2 regions of the Luteimicrobium sp. NPDC057192 genome follow, and region 2 is predicted to be linked to the other one. Evidence: riboswitches for the same ligand, from Rfam matches in the RefSeq annotation. Region 2 holds a riboswitch; the other holds the start of a gene.
What was found. A riboswitch is a leader RNA that binds a small molecule or an ion and turns the genes downstream of it on or off. The one in region 2 is predicted to bind S-adenosylmethionine.

Region 1 (10,951 bases), on a different contig from region 2:
CCGTGCGGCCGGGCGAGCCCCGCCTGAACGACGGGCAGCAGCTCGAGGTCATGATCCCCGTGATCGACCCCCAGGGCTGCGCCGCGACCGACACGACGCCGACGGCCGGCTACCAGGGCTTCCCGCTGGAGTCGGAGATCCCGGGCCGCGACGCGGACGTCGTCCTGTTCCTCGGTGGTGGGCCGGACCGCACGGACGGCGCGGTGGCTGTGCGGACGGCGCTCGGCTACGCGTCCGTCGGGCCCGACGGCGACGGCAGCAACGCCACGTTCCACGCGACTCCCGGCGGCCTGCGCGGTGCGGTCATCCCGCTCGAGGACGTCGTCGCGGCCGTGAAGACGGACCTCACAGCCCCGCGACGAGGTTGATGAGGGCCGCGAGGATCACCGTGCCGAACAGGTACGACAGCAGCGCGTGCCCGAGCGCGAGCCGCCGGATCGCGGACGACCCGACGTCGGTGTCGGAGATCGCGTAGCTCATCCCCACCGTGAACGCGACGTACGCGAAGTCGGAGTAGCGCGGCGGCTCGGTCTGGTGGAAGTCGATGCCACCCTGCGGCTCGCCGTAGTACCGCCGCGCGTAGCCGAGCGCGAGCAGCGTGTGGACGGCGGCCCAGGACGACACGACGCTCAGCACCGCGACCGCGGCTGCCCACGCCTTGCTGCTCACGTTGGAGCCCAGCAGCACGAACGCGACGCCGACCAGGCTCGCGAGCGCCGCCAGGACGACGATGGCGTGCGTCGCGGTGCGGGTCGGCTCCTCGCGCGTCGCGTGGGCGGCGGTGCTGGCGGCGTCCATCGGCCAGACCGTCGCCCACGTCCACACGACGAACGACAGCGCGACCGTGCACCAGGCGAGCAGCACCGCGAGCCCGACGGGGAGCACGAGCCCGCACAGGGCGCCGACGACGACCCCGGTCAGCGCGCCGACCGTGAGACGCGCCGCGGGGGAGACGCGGTCGCGGGGCCCCGCGACGTCGGGGGAGGTCACGGGGCCAGTCAAGCATCCGGGCCGGGTCGCCCGGGTGTGCCGCGCGGGCGTTCCGTCAGGGTGCGCGGGGCGTCAGCCGGCGCCGAGGAGGTCGTCGATCGCGGCGAGGAAGTCGTCGAGGTCGCCGGGGTCCCGCGAGGTGACGAGCGGGTACCGCGTCTCGTCGCGGACGACCGACGTGTCCGTCCACGACGCGACCCCCGCGTTGCGCAGGTCCGTCTGCAGCGAGGCGTACGAGGTCATGTCCTTGCCCTCGACGACGCCCGCCGAGACGAGCGCCCACGGGCCGTGGCAGATCGCGGCGATGGGCTTGCCGGCGTCGGCGAACGCGCGGACGACGTCGAGCGCGTCGGAGTCGAGGCGGAGGCTGTCCGCGTTGAGGGTCCCCCCGGGGACGAGCAGCAGGTCGTAGTCGTCGGGGTCCGCCTCGGCGATCGTCGTGTCGGGGAGGACGACGCGGCCCGGGTCCTTGTCGCCCACTAGCGTCTGGACCGGGTCGGCCGAGACGGCCGCGACGGTCACCTGGGCGCCGTCGTCACGCAGGTGCTCGACGGGCACGACGAGCTCGTCCTGCTCCACCCCGTAGTTTGTGACGATCGCCAGCACGCGGCGGCCGTCGAGGTCGGCGTCAGGCATGGTGCGCTCCCTTCGGTGTGGTGTTCTTCACCGTAGGCACGGTCCGTGGTCGGTCGCACCGCCGACGGCGTTAGCGTGGACGGGCATCCCCCGCCACGGAAGGACGACCCACCACGGAACCCGCAGCAGCGCCGTCGTCGTGGGAGGGGCACACCCGGGGGTCCCGCGGGTACCGGCGCATCCTGGTCGCGCTGTTCGCGGCAGGGGTGGCGACGTTCGCGCAGCTCTACTCGCTCCAGGGCGTGCTCCCGCTGCTCGCGTCGGACCTGCGGGTGAGCGCGCCTCGCGCCGCCCTCACCGTGTCGGCCGCGACGCTCGGGCTCGCGGCCGCCGTCGTGCCGTGGTCCGCGGTGGCGGACCGGTGGGGGCGCGTGCGGGCCATGAGCGTGAGCACCGTGGCGGCGACGGTGCTGGGTCTCGTCGTGCCGCTCGTCCCCGGGCTCGGGCCGTTGCTCGTCGTGCGGTTCTTCGAGGGTGCCGCGCTCGCGGGGCTGCCCGCCGTCGCGGTCGCGTACCTCGCGGAGGAGGTGCACCGGCTGCACGTGCCGGGCGCCGCCGGCACGTACGTCGCGGGCACGACGATCGGTGGGCTGCTCGGCCGGCTCGTCGCCGGGCCGGTCGGCGAGGCGGTGGGCTGGCGGTGGGGCGTCGCGACGGTCGCGTTCCTCGCGGCCGCGGCGACGGCCGTCTTCCTCACGCTCGTCCCGCCGGCGCGCCGATTCGCGCCGGCGCCGCGCGGCACGGGCCCCGGGCTCGCCGCCAACCTCCTCGCGAACCTCCGGCGCCCCGACATGCTCGTGCTCTTCTGGCAGGGCTTCGCGCTCATGGGCGGGTTCGTCGCGGTCTACAACTACCTGGGGTTCCGGCTCGAGAAGGCGCCGTTCGACCTCCCGCAGACCGCGATCAGCCTGCTCTTCCTCGCCTACCTCGCCGGGACGGTGTCGTCGCGGGCGTCCGGGCGCCTCGTCGAGCGGCTCGGGCGGCGGACGGCGCTCGTCGGGTCCGTCGCCGTCGAGCTGGTCGGGCTGGCGCTCACGCTCGTCCCGTGGCTGCCGGTCGTGCTCGTCGGGCTCGTGGTCTTCACCGCCGGGTTCTTCGGGGCGCACGCTGTCGCGTCGGGGTGGACGGGGCAGCGTGCGCCGCAGGGCCGGGCCCAGGCGACGAGCCTGTACAACCTCTTCTACTACGCGGGGTCGAGCGTGGTCGGCTGGCTCGCGGGGTATGCGTTCGCGTCCCACGGGTGGGGCGCGCTCGGGGCCCTCGTGGGCGGGCTCGCGGTGTCGGCCGCGGTGCTCGCGGCGCTCGTCCTGCGACCCCTGCCGGCTGCCGGTCAGTCCTCGCCGCGGGCGAGGTAGGCGAGCTGCACGCGGACGCTCTGCTCGGCCGCGGGGAGCAGCCCGGGTCCGGCGTCGGGATACACCCGCCCGACGACGGCGCTCACCACCGCGTCGTCCGTCACGGCCCGCAGGCCGAGGGTGTCGAGCGCGGCGCGCACCTCGTCGAGACGCTCGAGCCGGTGCGCCCGGTACGCGGCGACCCGCACGGCGAGGTCCTCGATCACCGGCCCGTGGCCGGGGAGGCCGACGACAGGCGGTCCCGAGAAGGCGCACACCGCGGCGAGCCGGTCGAGGGAGGCCAGGTAGTCGCCGAGGTCGCCGCCGTCCCGTTCCATGAGGACGGTGCTTCCGGCCCCGAGGACGGTGTCGCCCGTGAGGATCGCGCCCGCCGCGGTGTCGTCAGGGAGGTGGAGGCTCACCGAGTCCGACGTGTGCCCGGGCGTCATGACGACCACGACCCGCAGCCCGTCGACGTCGAGCACCTCACCGTCCTGCAGCGGCGCCTCACCCGGCGAGCAGAGCTCGGGCAGCGCGGCGCGCAGCGGCGCTCCGACCGCCCCGGCGAACAGCGCTGCCCCGGCCGTGTGGTCGGCGTGCCGGTGCGTCACGACGACGCCCGCCACCCAGCCACGACCGTCGCCGAGCGCGACCTCCGCGACCCTCGCGAGGTGGGCTGCGTCGTCGGGCCCGGGGTCCACCACGAGGCAGCCCCGCGCGCCGGGGGCGCGGAGCACCCAGGTGTTGGTGCCGTCGAGGGTCATGGGGCCGGGGTTGTCGGCGCGGACGAGGGTCGAGGCAGGAGTCGTGGTCGTCACGGTCCCATCCTGGCCCGGGCGCGGGAGGATGGGGCCATGACTATCGCGTCGCCCGACCAGGCCGAGCTCTACCTCGCCCGCATCACCGACTCGCAGCGCCGTCTGCTCGACGACCTCGACCTCGAGCCGCTCGACCCGAAGACGCCGACGCGCCTGCCCGGCTGGACCGTCGGCCACCTGCTCACGCACGTGGCCCGGCACGCCGACGCGACGGCGCGGATGGCCGTGGCCGCAGCGATCGGCGTGACGACGGAGAAGTACGTCGGCGGGGGAGCGGGGCGGGCCGCGGAGATCGAGGCGGGCGCCGGCCGGGACTGGGGCGCGCTCGTCGCGGACGTCGAGGTCAGCGCGGTCGCGTGCGACGTCACGCTCGCCGCGCTCCCGGACGAGGTGTGGGCCGGTGAGGTGTCGACGCCGCAGGAGAGCTACCCGGCGATGCGGCTCCTGATGTCGCGGTGGCGCGAGGTCGAGGTGCACCGGCTCGACCTCGGCGGCGACCACCACAGCGGGCAGTGGCCGGGCGACTTCGCTCGCACCTTCCTGCCCGACGAGCTCACGCTGCTCCCGACGCGCGCGCCGGGCGTCGCGGTGCCCGACGGGCTCGCGGACCACGAGGTCCTCGCCTGGCTCCTGGGCCGCGGCGGGCCGGACCTCCCCGAGCTGCCCGCCTGGGGCTGAGCCCCCGCCCATCTCGCGACGTACCCCGGCATCCGGTGCACGTCGCGAAGTAGACGGGATGCCGGGGTACCTCGCGGGGTCAGCGGGCGGCGAGCGCCTGCTCGACGTCCTCGATCAGGTCGAGCGGGTCCTCGAGGCCCACGGACAGGCGCACGGTCGTCTCCGCGATCCCGACGGCGGCCCGCCCCTCCGCACCGAGCTTGCGGTGCGTCGTGGTGGCGGGGTGCGTGATGAGGGACTTCGCGTCGCCCAGGTTGTTCGAGATGTCGACGACCTGCAGCGCGTCGAGGAACGCGAACGTGCGCTTCTTGGCGTCGTCGGGGTCGGTACCCTCGGGGACGTCGAGGTCGAACGTCACGACGGTGCCGCCGCCGGTCTGCTGCGCGCGGGCCAGCTCGGCCTGCGGGTGCGAGTCGAGGAACGGGTAGCGCACACGCCCGACGCCGGGCAGGGACTCGAGCGCGGTCGCGACCCGGAGCGCGGCGTCGTTCTGGGCACGGACCCGCACCGGCAGGGTCTCGAGGCCCTTGAGCAGCACCCACGCGTTGAACGCCGACAGCGACGGCCCCGTGTTCCGGACGAACGTCTGGACCGGCCCCTCGAGGAACTCGGCCGTCCCGAGGATCGCGCCGCCGAGCACGCGGCCCTGCCCGTCGATGTGCTTGGTCGCCGAGTACACGACGACGTCGGCGCCCAGCTCGAGCGGCTTCTGCAGCACGGGCGTCGCGAACACGTTGTCGAGCACGACGACGGCGCCCGCGCGGTGCGCGAGGTCGGTCACCGCGCGCACGTCGACGAGGTCCTGCATGGGGTTGGACGGCGTCTCGAAGAAGACGACGTCGGCGGGGGTGGCGAGCGCCTCCTCCCACTGCGAGAGGACGTGCCCGTCGACGTAGTCGACCTTGACGCCCCACTTGGCGAAGATCTCCTCGTAGATCACGACGGTCGAGCCGAACAGCGCGCGCGCGGACACGATGCGCGACCCCTGCCCGACGAGCGCCGCGAGCGCCGTGAAGACCGCCGACATGCCGGACGCGGTCGCGTAGCAGGCCTCGGCGCCCTCGATGAGGCGCAGGCGCTCCTCGAACGTGTGGACCGTCGGGTTGCCGTACCGGGAGTAGACGAAGCGCTCCTGCTCGCCCTTGAACGCGGCCTCGGCGTCCGCGGCGGAGTCGTAGACGTAGCCCTGCGTGAGGAACAGGCCCTCGGACGTCTCGGCGTAGTCGGACCGGCGGTGGCCGCCGCGGACGGCGAGCGTCGCGGGGCGCGCGGTCGCGGGGAGCGGGCCGCGGCCCGACCCGCCGAAGAGGACCTCGTTGGCCCGGGGCCCGGTGGGGACGCCGCCCTCGGGGAGCGGGGACGGGCTCACTGCTGCTTCCAGGGGAGGCCGGCGACCTTCCAGCCCTCGCGGTTGCGCACGCCGTCGAGCCCGGGCGCGCCCTCGAAGCCCTCGAGGACGTTGTACGAGGGGCCGATCCCGGCCTGCGTGGCGAGGCGGGCGGCGCCGATGGAGCGCTGGCCGGAGCGGCACAGGAACACGACCGGGCCCGCGCCCGCCTCGACGCCGGCCGCGGTGAGCTGGTCGAGGAACGCGGGGTTGGGGCGGCCGTCGCCCGTCACCCACTCGTCGAACACGGTCTCCTTGCCGAGCTCGGCGGTGTCGGGGACGCCGATCGCGCGCCACTCGCCGTCGGTGCGGACGTCGACGAGCACGGCGGACGGGTCGTCGCGCAGCAGGTCCCACGCCTGCTGGGGGGTGATGTCGCCGGCGTAGCCGTCGGCGGGTCGGGCGGTCACGCTCATGGGGGGCCTCCTTCGGCGCGTCGCGCACGACGCGCGCCATCGGTCGTGGCGTTAGCACCCTCGACCGGGCCTGTACGTCTCGAGGCGCGCCCGAGGGATGACAGGTCCGCGGGTTGCTGCGGCGTCGTCGTGCCACGTCACTCGGCCGCTCCGGATGGACCCTGCGATCGTACGCGCGGCAGCCGCGCCGTCCCACATCACGAGACGTTACGCCCGCTCGTTGACACGGCTCGCGGCGCTCCCGGACCATGGGCACCAGGTCATGAGCGCCAGCGACCTCCACGCCCCGCGGGCGTGCGCGGACAAGCCCCGGCTCGCTGGCCGGCAACCCTCCCCTCGCGGCGGGGTGCCCCGGGTGACGACCAGGCCCACGCCGTGGCGGCGTCGGGCAAGCGCGGGGTAGGCCGTCCCGGCCGTGCCCCCTGACCGCTGGAGGCACCATGACGACCACCGACACCCTGACCTGTCCGACCGTGTCCACCGCCGGGCCGCTGCTGCCCGTCGTCGGCTCCGACACCCTCGTCCCGCTCGTCGACGGACGCAGCGTCGCCTACGCCAACCTCGACGTCGCCGCGTCGGCGCCCGCGCTGCGCTCGGTCGCGGACCGGGTCGCCGAGGTCCTGCCGCTCTACGCGAGCGTGCACCGCGGCGCCGGGTACCTGTCCCAGGTCTCGACCGCCCTCTACGAGGCCTCGCGCCAGGCGGTCGGCGCGTTCGTCGGGGCCCGCGAGGACGACGTCACGATCGTCGTGCGCAACACCACCGACGCGACCAACCTCCTCGCGGGCTGCGTGCCGGCCGCCGCGTCGGGTGCGCCGGGGCGGGTGCTCGTCCTCGACACCGAGCACCACGCGAACCTGCTCCCGTGGCGCGGCGAGGGCGCGGCCGGCGACGGCGCCGTCCGGGCGACCACGCTGGAGGCCGCGCCGACCGTCGCCGGGACCCTCGACGCGCTGCGTGCGGAGCTGGCGGACGCCGCCGCGGCCGGCGACCCGTACGCGCTCGTCGCGGTCACGGGAGCGTCCAACGTGACGGGCGAGTCGCTGCCGGTCGCGGCCGTCGTCGCCCTCGCGCACGACGCCGGCGCGCGCCTCTTCCTCGACGGCGCGCAGCTCGTCCCGCACCGCCGGTTCTCGCTCGCGGCGACGGGGGTCGACTACGTCGCGTTCTCCGGCCACAAGACGTACGCGCCCTACGGCGCGGGTGCGCTCGTCGGGCGCCGCGACTGGCTCCACACCGGCACGCCGTACCTCGCGGGCGGCGGCGCGGTCCGCAACGTCACCACCACCGACGTCGTCTGGCACCCCGCGCCCGCGCGGCACGAGGCCGGGTCGCCGAACGTCCTGGGAGCGGTTGCGCTCGCGGCGGCGTGCGGCGCCCTGGGCGAGGTCGACGACGCCGCGCTGCGCGAGCACGAGCGCGTGCTGCGCGACCGGCTCGTCACGGGCCTGGAGGCGATCCCCGGGGTGCGCGTCGTGCGGGTCTGGCAGGACGCCGCCGACCCGGTCGGCGTCGTGACGTTCTCGGTCGACGACCACGACCCGGGCCTCGTCGCCGCGTACCTCTCGGCCGAGCACGGCATCGGGGTCCGCGACGGCCGGTTCTGCGCCCACCCGCTGCTGCGCCGCCTCGGCCACGCCGCGGGCGCGATCCGCGCGAGCGTGGGCGTCGGCACCAGCGGCGAGGAGGTCGAGCGGCTGATCAGCGCGCTCGAGACGTTCGTGACCAAGGGGCCGACCGCGACGTACGCCGTCGTCGACGGGCTGTGGGTCGTCGAGGACGACCCCCGCCCGCTGCCCGAGGCATCGGGGCTGTCGGGGCTCGTCGCGACCGCGGCGGCCGGGTTCATCGCCGAGTCCGCGGGCTGCGGTCCCGCGCTCGACTGAGATCACCCGCCGCGGGGCTCCCGGTCCTCACCGGGGGCTCCTAGCCTGGGAGGAACGGCCGGACGGCCGAGGGTCGGTCGGCCCGCCGTGGAGGGCGCCATGCTCACCGACCACACCGCCATCCCGGTCCTCGCGGTCACCGACCTCGACCGGGCGCGCACCTTCTACGAGCACACCCTCGGGCTGCCCGACCCCGTGGTCGGCCCCGACGGCGTCGTCTACCGCACCCCGTCCGGCGGCTTCCTCGTCTACACGTCGTCGTTCGCGGGCACGAACAAGGCGACCGGGATCTCGTTCCAGATCGCGGCCGACGCCTTCGACACCGAGGTCGCGGCGCTCCGTACCGCGGGGGTCGAGCTCCTGACGTTCGACGTGCCCGAGGGGACCTGGGAGGACGGCGTCCTCGTCGACGGGGAGACCCGCGCCGCCTGGTTCACGGACCCGGACGGCAACATCCTCAACGTCGAGACCGGGATGTCCCTGGAGTAGCCTCCGAGCGTGCTGCCCGACCCCCGTGCCGCCTGGCCCGGCCCCGCGCTCGACCGCGCCCACCCGCTGCACGTGAGCGGCGTCGTCGGGCGGGGGCCCGAAGCGTTCGCGCGCGCGGCGGACGCGCTGGCGACCTGGCGCATGCACGACGGCGCGGGCGTGCGCGTGAGCGACCCGTCCGGGGGCGCCCCCGTCCGGGCGGCGGTGGGCGTGCGCGTGCGGGTCCGGCTCGGCCCGCTCCCGCTGGGCGGCACGTGCCTGGTCGTGGACGCCGGCCGCGACGACCGCGCGGCGTGGGTGCTCTACGCGACCGAGCCCGACCACGCCGAGGAGGGCACCGAGCGTTTCGCGGTCCTCCTCGACGACGACGGCGACGTCCGCGGGGACGTCGCCGCCTGGTCGCAGCCTCGTGCCTGGGCGCTGCGCGTGGCCGGACCGGCCGGGCGGATCGGGCAGCGCGTGATCGCCCGCCGGTACGTCAGCGCCCTGGCCGGGCTCAGCCGTCGGCCGTGACGAGGCCCAGCCGGTACGCGAGGACGACGGCCTGGACGCGGTCGCGCAGGTCCAGCTTGGTGAGGATCCGCGAGACGTAGGTCTTCACGGTCTCGCGGCTCACGACGAGCTCGTCGGCGATCTCCGCGTTCGACAGCCCGCGCGCGATCAGCGTGAGCGCCTCGAGCTCGCGCGGGGTCAGCGCGGCGAGGGCCGTGTCGTCCGTGCCCGCCGGGGCGGCTGGCTTGATGCGGGTCGCGTACCGACCGATCAGCTGCCGGGTCACGCTCGGTGCCAGCAACGACTCCCCGGCCGCGACCGTGCGGACGCCCTCGACGAGCTGGTCCGGCGTGGCGTCCTTGAGCAGGAACCCGCTCGCGCCCGCGCGCAACGCCTCGTACACGTTCTCGTCGGTGTGGAACGTCGTCACGACCAGCACCTTCGCGGGCGACGTGGCGTCCGGACCGGCCAGGAGCCGGGTCGCCTCGATCCCGTCGACCCCGGGCATGTGGACGTCCATCACGACGACGTCCGGCTCCAGCTCGCGTGCCAGCCGGACCGCGGCGGCGCCGTCGGCCGCCTCGCCGACGACGTCGAACCCGTACCCCGTGAAGATCGTGGCGTACCCGGCGCGGACCAGGGCCTGGTCGTCGCAGACGAGCACACGGACGGGACGGTCGGGGTCGGTCATGGACGCTCCCGGGTCGGGGCCGGCCACCTGAGTAGGGTGACCGCGTGAACGTGGGGGAGCGTACCGGAGGGCGGGTGCGTGGGGCCGTGGGCGTCCTGCGGGACCGGTGGCGGACCTGGCCCGTCACCGTGCGCGACGCGCCGCTCGCCCTCGCGCTCGCCGTCGCGGCGTACGTCCCGGGGGTCGCGCAGCAGGGCATCGCGTTCGCCGAGCTCCCCGAGCACCGGGCCGGCGCGCTGCGGGTGCTCCTCGTCCTGCTCCAGACGCTGCCGCTCGTGCTGCGGCGCACGCGGCCCGCGGCGAGCCTGGTCGTCGTCGGTGCCGCCTTCGCGGTCGACCAGACGATCGGGTACCCGCCGACCGTCGCCTCGCTCGGTCTCCTCGTCGCCCTGTACAGCGCGGGCGCGTACCGGGAGCGCCGCCGCACCGTGGTCGCGACGGCCGCGGCCGTCGCCTACGTGGCTCTCTGCGTCGTGGCTGACGGCCGCGGGTCGCCGGACCATCTCGTCGACTTCGTGTCGTTCGCGCTCGTCCTCGTGCTGTGCTGGGGCGCCGGGTCGTGGATGCGGTGGCGTGCGGCGGCCGAGACCGAGCGGCGCCGGCGCGAGGCAGCCGCGGCGGTCGTCGACGAGCGCGTCCGGCTCGCCCGCGAGCTGCACGACGTCGTGACGCACCACGTCACGGCCATGGTCGTGCAGGCGGACGCCACCCAGGTCCTGCTGCGGCCCGGCGCGCCCGACGACGCCCCCGTCCGCGACCGGGCGCGCGAGAGCCTCGTCGCGGTCAGCGGGACGGGCCGCCAGGCGCTCGCCGAGCTGCGGCAGCTGCTGGGCCTGCTCGACGCGGGCGACGCGAGCGGGACGGCCGGCGCCGGCGGCCCCGGGCTCGCCGGCCTCCGGGAGCTGGTCGAGACGGCGCGCCGCTCGGGCCAGGACGTCGAGCTAGTCGACGACGGCGCCGCGGGCCGGGCTGCCGGCACCCACCTCGGGCCCGCCGCAGAGCTGGCTCTCTACCGGGTCGTCCAGGAAGGGCTGACGAACGCCGTCAAGCACGCCGCGGGCTCGCGCACGACCGTCGAGCTGAGCGTCGGCGACGCCGGCGTCTCCGTGGCGGTGCGGTCCCACGGCCCCGCGG
Region 2 (10,951 bases):
CGATCCGGCCTGCGAGGTTGGCGGGCATCAGGCCGAGGATCGCGAGGAAGGGGCCGGTGAGCAGCGTCGTCCCGACCATCGACGTGGCGCGGCCGAACCGGCGGCGCACCGGTCCGACGATCGTCGCGCCGACGAGCCCGCCCACCGCGGCCAGCGCCGTGAACGCTCCGACGAACCCCTGGGGGATGCCGAGCCCGTTGACGACGTAGACGATCAGCGCGCCCTGGCCGAACGTGAGGGCGGTCGCGGTCAGCGTCGAGAAGATCCACAGCGGCCGGAGGGTGGCGTGGTGCCAGAGGAAGCGTGCGCCCTCGACGAGCTCGTGCACGAACCCCCGCCGGGGGACCGGTGTCGGTGCGGTGCCCGGGGAGGCGGGGGACGTCGTCGGGGTGTCCGCGGACCGGGCGCGCGCGGCGGCCGCGGGGAGCGTGAGCGCGAGCACGGCGGAGCCTGCGAACGTGAGCGCGGACAGCGCGAACGGCAGCGGCTCGGAGAGCGCGAAGAGCGCGGCGCCGATGGGCATCGCGACGAAGCCCTGCATGACCATCTCGCCCGCCTGGAAGCGGCTGTTCGCGGCGTCGAGGTGCGTGCGCGGCGTGACCGCGGGGACGAGGGCCTGGGCTCCGCCGTCGAACGCGGTCTCCATGCTGCCGAGGACGAACACCGCGACGACGAGCGTCCACAGGGGGAGGTGGTGCGTCGCGACGAGCATCCCGACGCTCGCGGCGACGAGGAACCGCACGGTGTTCGCGGTGCCCATGACGCGGCGGCGGTCGTGCCGGTCGACGAGCCCGCCGGAAGCGATGGCGAACAGCAGCCACGGCAGGAAGCTCGCCGCGGTGATCGCGGAGACCGCGAACGGGTCGTCGGTGAGCCGGAGCGCGAGGAGCGGCGCGGCTGCGGCCATGAGGCCGTCGGCGAGGTTGGACGCGAGCGACGCGCCCCAGAGCCGGTAGAACGGACGGCCGAGTGCAGAGGACATGTTGCAAAGATAATTCTGCAAAGTAGGGTTGGCAAGGGTTGGGGCGGAACGAGGAGTCGGTTCACCCGCGCCCGGGGCGCGCACGCGAACTACGGTGGGCTCATGGCCGACGACCTCGACATCCGCCGCACGATCACCTCCCTCGTCGACGAGGAGAAGGACCTCCGCTCCCGCCTCGCGGCCGGGGGGCTCAGCGCCTCCGACGAGCACGCGCGGCTCCAGGCCGTCGAGACCGAGCTGGACCGGTGCTGGGACCTGCTCCGCCAGCGCGACGCCCTCCGCGACGCCGGCCGGAACCCCGACGACGCCCAGGTCCGCCCCGGCAGCGTCGTCGAGGGCTACCTCGAGTGACGGCCGACCCGCACGCCGCAGCCGCCGAGCACGAGTCGCGGTACGTGGGCGTCCTCGTCGCGCGCCCGGCCGACGAGGTCTACGCGTACGCGTCCGACCCGGCGAACCTGCCCGCCTGGGCCGCGGGGCTCGCGGCCGGCGTCGTCCACGAGGACGGGCGCTGGTTCGCCGACTCGCCCATGGGCCGCGTCGAGCTGCGCTTCGCGCCGGCCAACGCCTTCGGGGTGCTCGACCACGACGTCGTCGAGCCCGACGGCCGCACCACGTCGAACCCGCTGCGCGTCGTGCCCGCGCCCGGAGGGTCCGAGATCGTGTTCGTCGTGCGGCGCCGCGGGATGACCGACGCGGAGCTCCAGCGGGACGCCGCCGCGGTGCGCGCGGACCTCGAGACGCTCGCGCAGATCGTCGAGGAGCGCGCGGCGGGACGCTAGAGCGTGACGGTCCCGCTCACGCAGGTCACGGTGCCGCCGCCGACCCACACCGTGCCGTCCTCGTCGCGGCTCACGTGCACGCGCCCGTCGCGTCCGAGCGCGGTGCCCTGGCGGGCGACGTAGCGGTCGGGTGCCCGGCCCGTCGACGTCAGCCACTGCCCGATCACGGCGTTCAGGCTGCCCGTCACCGGGTCCTCGGGGACGGAGATGCCGGGCACGAAGCCGCGCACCTCGAACGCGGGCGCGGTGGGGTCGGTCGCGTCCGTCGGCCCGACGACGCCGATCGCGCGGTGCACCGACGAGTCGACGCCCGACCAGTCGGCGTCGATCGCGAGGACGCGCTCGGCCGAGTCGAGCAGCAGGACCCGCCAGCCCGGGCCGTTGTCGAGCAGGCGGTGGTCGACGACGGCGCTCGCGGGGATGCCGAGCGCCGTCACGAACGCGTCGAGGGTGGTGGGCTCGAGCGGCTCGTCGGCGAGGAGGTCGGGAGCAGCGAACGCGAGCTCGTCGCCCGTGCGCCGCAGCGTCACCAGCCCCACCCCGCACTCCTGCACGACGACCCCGTCGCGCTGCGGGACGCCGCCCGCCTCGAGCCACGCGCGGCACGAGCCGAGCGTCGGGTGGCCCGCGAACGGCAGCTCGCCGCCCGGCGTGAAGATCCGCAGCCGGTAGTCGGCGCCGGCCGCCGCACCCTCAGGCGTCGGGGGCAGCAGGAAGGTCGTCTCGGAGAGATTCGTCCAGCGCGCGAACGCGGCCATCCGGTCGTCGTCCGGTCCGACGGCGTCGTGCACCACCGCGACCGGGTTGCCGAGCAGCGGCTCGTGCGTGAAGACGTCGACCTCGCGGTACGGGAAGGTGCTCACGCGCCCACCCTAGGCGCGGTCGGCGGTTCTCAGGCGTGGTTTTCCGTGAGGCGCGCGACGAGCGCCTCGATGCGTCGCGCACGGGTCGCGTCGCTGGCGGCGGTCAGGACGGGATGGAGCGCGCTGAACCGCTCGGAGCTCTTGAGTGCGTCGAACGCCCTCTGCGCTGCGGGCACCCGGGCGAGGGCCTCGGCGAGCTCGGGTGGCACCTCGGCCGTGGCCGGCCCGGCGTAGGCGCGGTCCCAGCGGCCGTCGCCCTGGGCGAGCGCGACCTCGGCGCGCCCTCGCTCGCGTAGCCGGCCCTCCGCGTCGAGGCGCGTGACGGCCTCGACGTTGCGCTTCGACCAGAGGGACCGCGCGCGGCGCGGCGTGAAGCGCTGGAGGAAGGTGGTCTCGTCGCGGCTCCGGCGCTGGCCGTCGATCCAGCCACTGCACAGCGCCTCCTCGAGCGCCTCCGCGTAGGTCAGAGACGTCGGGTCGGTGACGCCCTTCTTCGCCATCACGAGCCACACGCCGTCGCTCAGGTCCTCGTGCTCGTGGAGCCACGCGCGCCAGGCGGCGCGGTCGGCGACGACGAACGGCGGGGCGGCTTCCTGCTCGCTCATGCGTCCACCCTCCCAGGGGCCGGGGACACGGGCGACGCCGCGCCGTCGGGCGGGGTCTTCTTCCAGGCATCCCCGGCCGACGTCGCCCGCGCGAGCCGAGCCGCGAGCGCACCCGCGGCCGCCGCGAACGCGTCCGGGCCGACGACGCGGAACGGGGCGTCGAACCGCAGGGCGTCCGCGAGCAGACCCGCCCACGACCACGACCCGGACGAGACGAGCGTCGAGCGCTCGGTGAGGGCCTCGACCGCGCCCTCGCGCACCCACGGCGCGACGTCCGACGCCGGCAGGTCGACCACGAACCGCCCGCGGCAGGGCCAGGCGTCCTCGTCGGTCGCGCCCTTCGCCCGCGCCGCGACGAACGTGACCACGTCGCCGGTGGGGACGGGGCGCGGTACGAACGGGCCCCCGCCCGGCGTCCGGGGCACCAGGCGGTCCACGCGGAAGATGCGCCAGTCGTCCTGGTCGACGTCCCACGCGACGAGGTACCACCGGCCGCCGCGGGCGACGAGGCCGTGCGGCTCGGCGTGCCGTGCCGGCGCGTCGAGGTCGCCGTAGGAGAAGCGGAGGCCCCGCTGGCGGCGCACGGCCTCGCTCACGGCCGCGAGGACCGCCGGGTCCGCGCGCTCGGCCGGTGCCGCGGCGGCGAACCGCACGCCGTCGACCCGGTGCCGCAGGCGCGAGGGCAGGACCTGCCGCACCGTCGCCAGGGCCCTCTCCGCGGCCTCGTCGATGTCGGCGCCGGTCGTCGGCGCGCTCCGCAGCGCGATCGCGACCGCGACGGCCTGGTCGTCGTCGAACCGGAGCGGCGGGAGCTCCGACCCGGCCTCCAGCCGGTAGCCGCCGTCGGGACCCTTGACCGCGTCGACCCGGTAGCCGAGCGCGCGCAGCCGGTCGACGTCGCGCCGCACGGTGCGGGTGCTCACGGCGAGACGGTCGGCGAGGGCCTCCCCGGGCCAGTCGCGTCGGGCCTGCAGCAACGAGAGGAGCGTGAGGAGGCGCGCCGACGGGTCGCTCATGCCTTCCATCCTGCGCGCAGTAGCGGACACGATCCGTCCTCTACCGCTGCGAGCGTCGGTGAGGACGGCCGCACCGGCCGTCCCCACCCCGACGGAGGACCGACCATGGCACTCACCACGACCACGCACCTCAACTTCGCGGGCACGGCCTGCGCGGCGCTCGAGCTCTACCGGACCGTGTTCGGCGGCGACGTCCACGTCACCACGTACGCCCAGCTCGGCATGCCGCAGGACGCGCCCGACGCGGCGAAGGTCGTCTTCGGGCGGCTCGAGACCCCGGGCGGGCTCCGCCTCATGGCCTACGACGTCCCCGGGGGGAGCCGTCCGGCCCGCGGCTCGGCACGGCGCGAGAACGGGCTGACGGTGACGGACCAGCCGTTCTTCGTCTCGGTCCGAGCCGAGCGCCTCGACGAGGCCGCCTCCTGCTGGGAGGGCCTCGCGGACGGGGCGACGGTCGTCGAGCCGCTCGCTGCGTCGGCCTGGAGCCCGGGCTTCGGGATGCTCACGGACCGCTTCGGGGTCACCTGGGTGATCGACGTCGCGTCCCCCGCCGTGGGCTGAGCGACGGTGCGCGGCCCCGGTCGCCCCGGCATCTCACGGACGCCGGGCGACCGGGAGCGCACGCGGGCGGTATTTTGGGACCCATGACCGCCCCGAACACCCCGGCCCCCTCGCGCGAGCCGTTCACCGTCACCAAGGTCGACCCTCGTCCGGGCGCGTGGCTGCGCTTCGTCCCGCTCTTCCTGCTGTTCGTCGTCGGGGTGTTCCTCATGGGCGCCGGCGCGTCGTGGGGCGACGACGGCGACGGCAACGCGTGGGTCTTCAGCCTCGGCCTGCTCGTGGCCTGCGCGCCGTTCTTCATCGGGATGACGTTCCACAAGCGCTGACGCCGCGGGAGCGGCGGCGCTCCCCGCCCCAGACCAGCCCCGGGACGGGAGTGCGTCGCCCTCCCGTCCCGGCCGGCTTCGTCGCGCTCGGCGCGTCAGAGCGTCCCGCGGACCTCGCGCGCCGCGGCCACCAGGTGCTCCAACGACGGGGTCACCTCGGCGTAGCCGCGGGTCTTGAGCCCGCAGTCCGGGTTCACCCACAGCAGCGTCGGGTCGACGGTCTTGACCGCGAGCTCGAGCAGCTCGACGACCTCCTCCGTGGAGGGGACGCGCGGGCTGTGGATGTCGTAGACGCCCGGACCGACACCGCGACCGAAACCCTCGTCCCGCAGCTCAAGCAGGATCTCCATGCGCGAGCGGGCCGCCTCGATCGACGTGACGTCGGCGTCGAGGTGGTCGATCGCGCCGATGACCTCGCCGAACTCCGAGTAGCAGAGGTGCGTGTGGATCTGCGTGTCCGCGCGCACCCCGGCGGTGGCGAGGCGGAACGACCCCACCGACCAGTCGAGGTAGGCCTCCTGGTCGGCCTTGCGCAGCGGCAGCAGCTCGCGCAGCGCGGGCTCGTCGACCTGCACGACGGCGATCCCCGCGGCCTCGAGGTCGGCGATCTCGTCGCGCAGGGCCAGGCCGAGCTGGTTCGCGGTCTCCGCGAGCGGCACGTCGTCGCGGACGAACGACCACGCCATGATCGTGACCGGGCCGGTCAGCATGCCCTTGAGCGGCTTCTCGGTGAGGGACTGCGCGTACGTCGTCCAGCGCACGGTCATCGGCTCGGGCCGCGATACGTCGCCCCACAGGATCGACGGGCGGGTGCAGCGCGACCCGTACGACTGCACCCAGCCGTTCGCCGTCACCGCGAACCCGTCGAGCAGCTCGGCGAAGTACTGGACCATGTCGTTGCGCTCGGCCTCGCCGTGCACGAGGACGTCGAGCCCGAGCTCCTCCTGGAGCGTCACGACCCGCGCGATCTCGTCGCGCATGGCCTGCTCGTACGCCTCGGTCGCCAGCTCGCCCCGGGCGTGGGCCGCGCGCGCCTTGCGGATCTCGACCGTCTGCGGGAACGACCCGATCGTCGTCGTCGGGAGGGGCGGGAGGGCCAGACGGGCAGCCTGCTCGGCCACCCGGGCGTCGTGCTCGCCGCGCTGGAAGTCGTGGCGGGAGAGCGCGGCCGTGCGGGCGCGGACGGCGTCCACGCGGACGCCCGCGGCGTCGCGGCGCGAGGCCACGGCGTCCGACGACGCCCGGACCTCGTCCGCGACGGCGTCCCCGCCGTCGGTGAGCGCCTTCGCGAGCACCGCGACCTCGGCCACCTTCTGGTCGGCGAACGCCAGCCACGCGTGCAGGTTCGCGTCGAGGGTCGAGTCCTCCCACCGCTCGCCCGCGACGTCGTGCGGGACGTGCTGGAGCGACGTCGACGTCCCGACGACGACGGCCCCCGCCCCGACCGCCTGCGCCCGGTCGAGCACGTCGAGCCTCGCGGCGAGGTCCGCACGCCAGATGTTCCGGCCGTCGACGACGCCCGCGACGAGCGTCTTCGACTCCAAGCCGGCCACCGGCGCGGCGGGCAGGGCGCCGCGGACGAGGTCGAGCGCGACCGCCTCGACGTCCGTCGCGGCGACGACGGGCAGCGCCGCGCCCAGGTCGCCGTACGACGCCTGAAGGAGGATCGCCGGCCGCCGGGCGGCGTCGAGCTCCGTCGCGAGGACCCGGTACGCCTCGGTGACAGCCGCCAGCACGGCCTCCGGCGTCACGTCCGCGGTGTCGGTCAGGTGGTCGGCGACGAGCCCCGACTCGTCGAGCTGGACCCACGTCGCGCCGGCCTCGTGCAGCTCCCGGAGCAGCCCCGCGTACACGGGGAGCAGGTCGCCCAGGCGGGACAGCGGCGAGAACCCGGCGGGTGCGTCGTCGTCGGGCTTGGCGAGGAGCAGGAACGTCACCGGCCCGACGACGACCGGCCGGGTCTCGTAGCCCTCGGCCCGGGCCTCGGTCACCTGGGCGACGAGGCGCGACGCGTCGAGCGCGAACGTCGTGCCCGGGCCGATCTCGGGGACGAGGTAGTGGTAGTTCGTGTCGAACCACTTGGTCATCTCGAGCGGTGCGCGCTCGCCGGCGTCGCCGGACGTGCCGCGCGCGGCCGCGAAGTACGCGTCGAGCCCGGTGAGCCCGTCGAACCGGCGGGGCAGTGCGCCGACCGTCACGGCGGCGTCGAGCACCTGGTCGTAGAACGAGAACGTCTCGGGGATCGCGGCGCCCGTGCGCGCGAGGCCGAGCTCCGCGAGCCGGGCCCGCGTGCGCGAGCGCAGCGCCGCGGCCTGGGCCTCGAGCTCGCCGGCGTCGGTGCGGCCCGCCCAGAAGGACTCGACGGCCTTCTTGAGCTCGCGGTTCGGGCCGATCCGGGGGTAGCCGAGGATCGTGCCGGGGGGAAGCGGGGCAAGGGTCATGTCAGTTCATCCGTTTCTCTCGGTGGATGCGCTGACCCGCGGCCCTCTGGCCAGGTCCGAGCCGCCGGGCACCGGTGCGGTGCCCGTGCGCTCGCCGCCGAGGTGGACACCCTCGAGCAGGTCCAGTGCAGCTTCGTGCTTGTTGAACGTGTAGATGTGCAGCCCGGGCGCCCCGGCATCGAGCACCGCCTGCGCGAGCTCGACGGTGCGGGCGACGCCGATCGCGTGGCGGGTCTCGTCGTCGGGCGCGGCCTCGAGCGCGGGCAGGACGTGCCGAGGCACCGGGACGCCCGTGAGCTCCTCGACGCGGTGCAGGCGTCGCGGCTCGGTCATGGGGAGGAGGCCCGCGAGGATCGGGATGGTGACCCCGGCGGCGCGTGCCGCCTCGACGAACGACACGTACGTGTCGGCCTCGTAGAAGAGCTGGGTGATCGCGAAGTCGGCGCCCGCCTGCTGCTTCTCGAGCAGCCGGCGGACCTCCTGCTCGGGCGTCGTGCCGGCGGCCAGGTTGCCGCCGGGGAACGTCGCGACGGCGATGGTCAGGGGGCGCGCGGCGGAGCGGAGCGCGTCGCCCGGATGGGCGGCGCAGCGCTCGGCCTCGACCTCGCGGAGCAGGGCCACGAGCGCGTCGGACGACGTCAGGCCGTCCGGGTCGGGCGCCCAGTCGGGGTTGTTCACGGGGGGGTCGCCGCGGAGCGCGAGGAAGGACCGGACGCCGTCGGAGAGGAAGTCGTCGATGACCTCGGCGACGTCGTGCCGCGCCGCGCCCACGCAGGTCAGGTGCGCGATCGGCAGGACCGGCGTCTCACGGAGCAGGCGCGCGACGACCTCGCGCGCGGTGTGCCGGTCGTTCCCGGCCGCGCCGTAGGTGACGGAGATGAAGTCGGGGCGCGCGGCGACGAGCCGTTCGGCGACGCCCCAGAACTTGGGCGCGGCCGACGGGTTGCGCGGCGGCATGAGCTCGAAGCTCACCGTCGGGCGGCCGGTCGACGCCAGCGAGACGCTCATGCGGACGCCTCAGAAACAATTGCCTCTACGAACACTGTGTCTCCATCGGACCTGGCGTTAGCACCCTCGTCCCGCGGGAGGCTTCCGTTGGGGGGTTGCTGCGGTGTCGACGAGCCAGGACTCTCGACCGCTCTGGATGGTGACGTCGATGCTACGCGCGGGTCATTCCGTGGACCAGCGTTCGTCCGGGTGATGAGACGGCTACCGTGGGCTGACCAGCGGGGCGACCGGCCCCGGCCGACGGACGAGGACCGCGCCGATGGCACTGCCTGCTGACAGCCACGTCCACAGCGAGTGGTCCTGGGACACCGGGGGGCCGGCGTCGGACGCGGTGGGACGGATGCGCGCGACGTGCGCCCGCGCCGTCGCGATCGGGCTGCCCGCGCTGTTCTTCACCGAGCACCTCGACGTCCCGCGCACCTGGCGCGCCGAGCCGCAGGACCTCATGCCCCACCAGCGGGGCTTCATCGACGACACGGGCCGGGTCGACTTCGCACCACTCGACGCCGCGGGCTACCTCGAGGCCGTCGACCGGATGCGGCACGAGTTCCCCGAGCTCCGCGTCCGCACGGGCGTCGAGCTCGGGCAGCCGCACGTCGTCGGGGAGCAGGCGGCACGGTTCGTGGATCTGGGCTCGCTCGACCGCGTGCTCGGCTCGCTCCACACGGTGGACCTCGGGGAGGGCCGGGCCGAGCCCAACACGCTGAACCGGGAGCACGACCCGGCCGCCGTCATGTCCGCGTACCTCGCGGAGATCCCGGTCATGGTCCGGGGCTCCGACGTCTTCGAGGTCGTCACGCACCTCGACTACGCGGTCCGGCTGTGGCCGGTCGACGACCTCGGGCCGTTCGACCCGCGGCCCTTCGAGGAGGAGTTCCGGGTCGCGCTACGGGCGGTCGCGGAGGGCGGACGCGCCCTGGAGATGAACACCCGACGGCTCTGGCCGTGGCTCCCGCAGTGGTGGGCCGAGGAGGGCGGCACGACGGTGACGTTCGGCAGCGACGCCCACACCCCCGACGCGCTGGCAGGGAACTTCCCCGAGGCGACCGCGATGCTCGAGCACTTCGGCTTCCGGCCGGGCCGCGACCCGGAGGACTTCTGGGTCCGGCTCGGCCGCACCGGCTAGGCGCGCTCGCCTGACCTGCCCTCGACGAACGCGACCAGGGCGTCGCGGACGAACGTGGCGCCGTCCTGCCCGCCGTAGGTCGCCGCGAACCGCGGGTCCGCGACGTAGATCTCCGCGAGCCCGACGACGTACGCGTCCGGCGCGCCCGTGCCGTCCGGCGTCCGGGGCGTCCCCGGGATGGACGCGAGCCAGGCCACGTGCTCCCGGGCCAGCTCCTGCGCCTCCGGGGACGCCGGGTCGACGCCGCGCTCGGCCGCCGACCGCCAGGCCGCGACGCGGTCCGCGCTGCGCCGCTGCCAGCCGGCACGCTCGTCGTCGGACAGCCCGCGCCACCACGTGTCGCTCCGCGCGTACGCGTCCGTGCCCCACCGCTGCTCGACCTCCTCGCGGTGCTGCGTGTGGTCGAAGCCCTCGAACATCTGCTCGGCCATCGGTTCGGTTCCTTCCTCGATCGCGGCGACCGTGCGCTCGACCGTGGCGATCTGGCGCGCGATCCGCTCCTGCTCGGCGCGCAGCCACGCGGCGTGGGTGCGCAGGGCACGGACCTCGTCGGGCTGGCTCTCCAGGGCCCGCGCGATCTGCGGCAGCCCGAGGCCCAGGTCGCGCAGCAGCAGGATGCGCTGCAGGCGGACGAGGGCGTCGGCGTCGTAGTAGCGGTAACCGTTGGAGCCGGTCCGGCTCGGGGGGAGGAGGCCGACGTCGTCGTAGTGGCGGAGGGTGCGGCTCGTCGTGCCGGCGAGGCGCGCGACCTCCTGGATCGACCGTTCCGTGCTCATGTCCTCGAGCGTAGAAGTTGACGTCGCGTCAAGGTCAAGGGGTGCGTCGGCGCGTGGGTAGGGTCGAGCGGTGAGTGCTGCCGACGCCTTTCCCGCCGCCGCCTTCGCGCGGACCCTTCGCACCTGGCCCGCGCCCGACGACGGCCAGGCCGCCCTCCGCGACGCCTACCGCGCGTTCGTGGCCGAGCAGGGCGACGCGGCCGCCCGGCGCGACGGCGGGCCCGAGCACCTCACCGCCAGCGCCTTCCTGCTCTCGGAGGACCTCACGCGCGTGCTGCTCTGCTACCACCGCAAGGGGCAGTTCTGGGTCCAGCTCGGCGGGCACGTCGAGCCGTCCGACCCGAGCCTGCCCGAGGCCGCGCTCCGCGAGGCGCGCGAGGAGTCGGGGGCTCGCCGACGTCCGGCTGGTCACGGACGACCCCGCCGACCTCAACCGGCACGAGCTCGCCGCCGCGTTCGGCGCGT

Region 1: it holds a riboswitch for S-adenosylmethionine, as region 2 does, so the genes downstream of both, ACFT5B_RS17835 (aminotransferase class V-fold PLP-dependent enzyme) here and ACFT5B_RS01110 (methylenetetrahydrofolate reductase) in region 2, are expected to answer to the same signal.

Annotation. Positions count from the first base shown of each region.
Region 1 covers NZ_JBHUWD010000047.1:10,473-21,423, reverse strand. The annotation lists gene ACFT5B_RS17875 (hypothetical protein) at 1-368, shown strand, start outside; gene ACFT5B_RS17870 (DUF1345 domain-containing protein) at 346-990, opposite strand; gene ACFT5B_RS17865 (type 1 glutamine amidotransferase domain-containing protein) at 1,063-1,626, opposite strand; gene ACFT5B_RS17860 (MFS transporter) at 1,806-2,981, shown strand; gene ACFT5B_RS17855 (MBL fold metallo-hydrolase) at 2,957-3,778, opposite strand; gene ACFT5B_RS17850 (maleylpyruvate isomerase N-terminal domain-containing protein) at 3,815-4,456, shown strand; gene ACFT5B_RS17845 (O-succinylhomoserine sulfhydrylase) at 4,536-5,825, opposite strand; gene ACFT5B_RS17840 (rhodanese-like domain-containing protein) at 5,822-6,259, opposite strand; SAM riboswitch class IV at 6,518-6,660, shown strand; gene ACFT5B_RS17835 (aminotransferase class V-fold PLP-dependent enzyme) at 6,700-8,145, shown strand; gene ACFT5B_RS17830 (VOC family protein) at 8,245-8,634, shown strand; gene ACFT5B_RS17825 (DUF1990 family protein) at 8,644-9,147, shown strand; gene ACFT5B_RS17820 (response regulator) at 9,131-9,817, opposite strand; gene ACFT5B_RS17815 (sensor histidine kinase) at 9,862-10,951, shown strand, end outside.
Region 2 covers NZ_JBHUWD010000001.1:216,526-227,476, forward strand. The annotation lists gene ACFT5B_RS01065 (MFS transporter) at 1-982, opposite strand, end outside; gene ACFT5B_RS01070 (DUF2630 family protein) at 1,085-1,333, shown strand; gene ACFT5B_RS01075 (SRPBCC family protein) at 1,330-1,764, shown strand; gene ACFT5B_RS01080 (PhzF family phenazine biosynthesis protein) at 1,761-2,627, opposite strand; gene ACFT5B_RS01085 (YdeI family protein) at 2,657-3,232, opposite strand; gene ACFT5B_RS01090 (helix-turn-helix transcriptional regulator) at 3,229-4,248, opposite strand; gene ACFT5B_RS01095 (VOC family protein) at 4,354-4,809, shown strand; gene ACFT5B_RS01100 (hypothetical protein) at 4,893-5,135, shown strand; gene metE (5-methyltetrahydropteroyltriglutamate--homocysteine S-methyltransferase) at 5,231-7,576, opposite strand; gene ACFT5B_RS01110 (methylenetetrahydrofolate reductase) at 7,583-8,584, opposite strand; SAM riboswitch class I at 8,624-8,727, opposite strand; gene ACFT5B_RS01115 (PHP domain-containing protein) at 8,844-9,710, shown strand; gene ACFT5B_RS01120 (MerR family transcriptional regulator) at 9,707-10,486, opposite strand; partial or broken gene ACFT5B_RS01125 (NUDIX hydrolase) at 10,758-10,838, shown strand.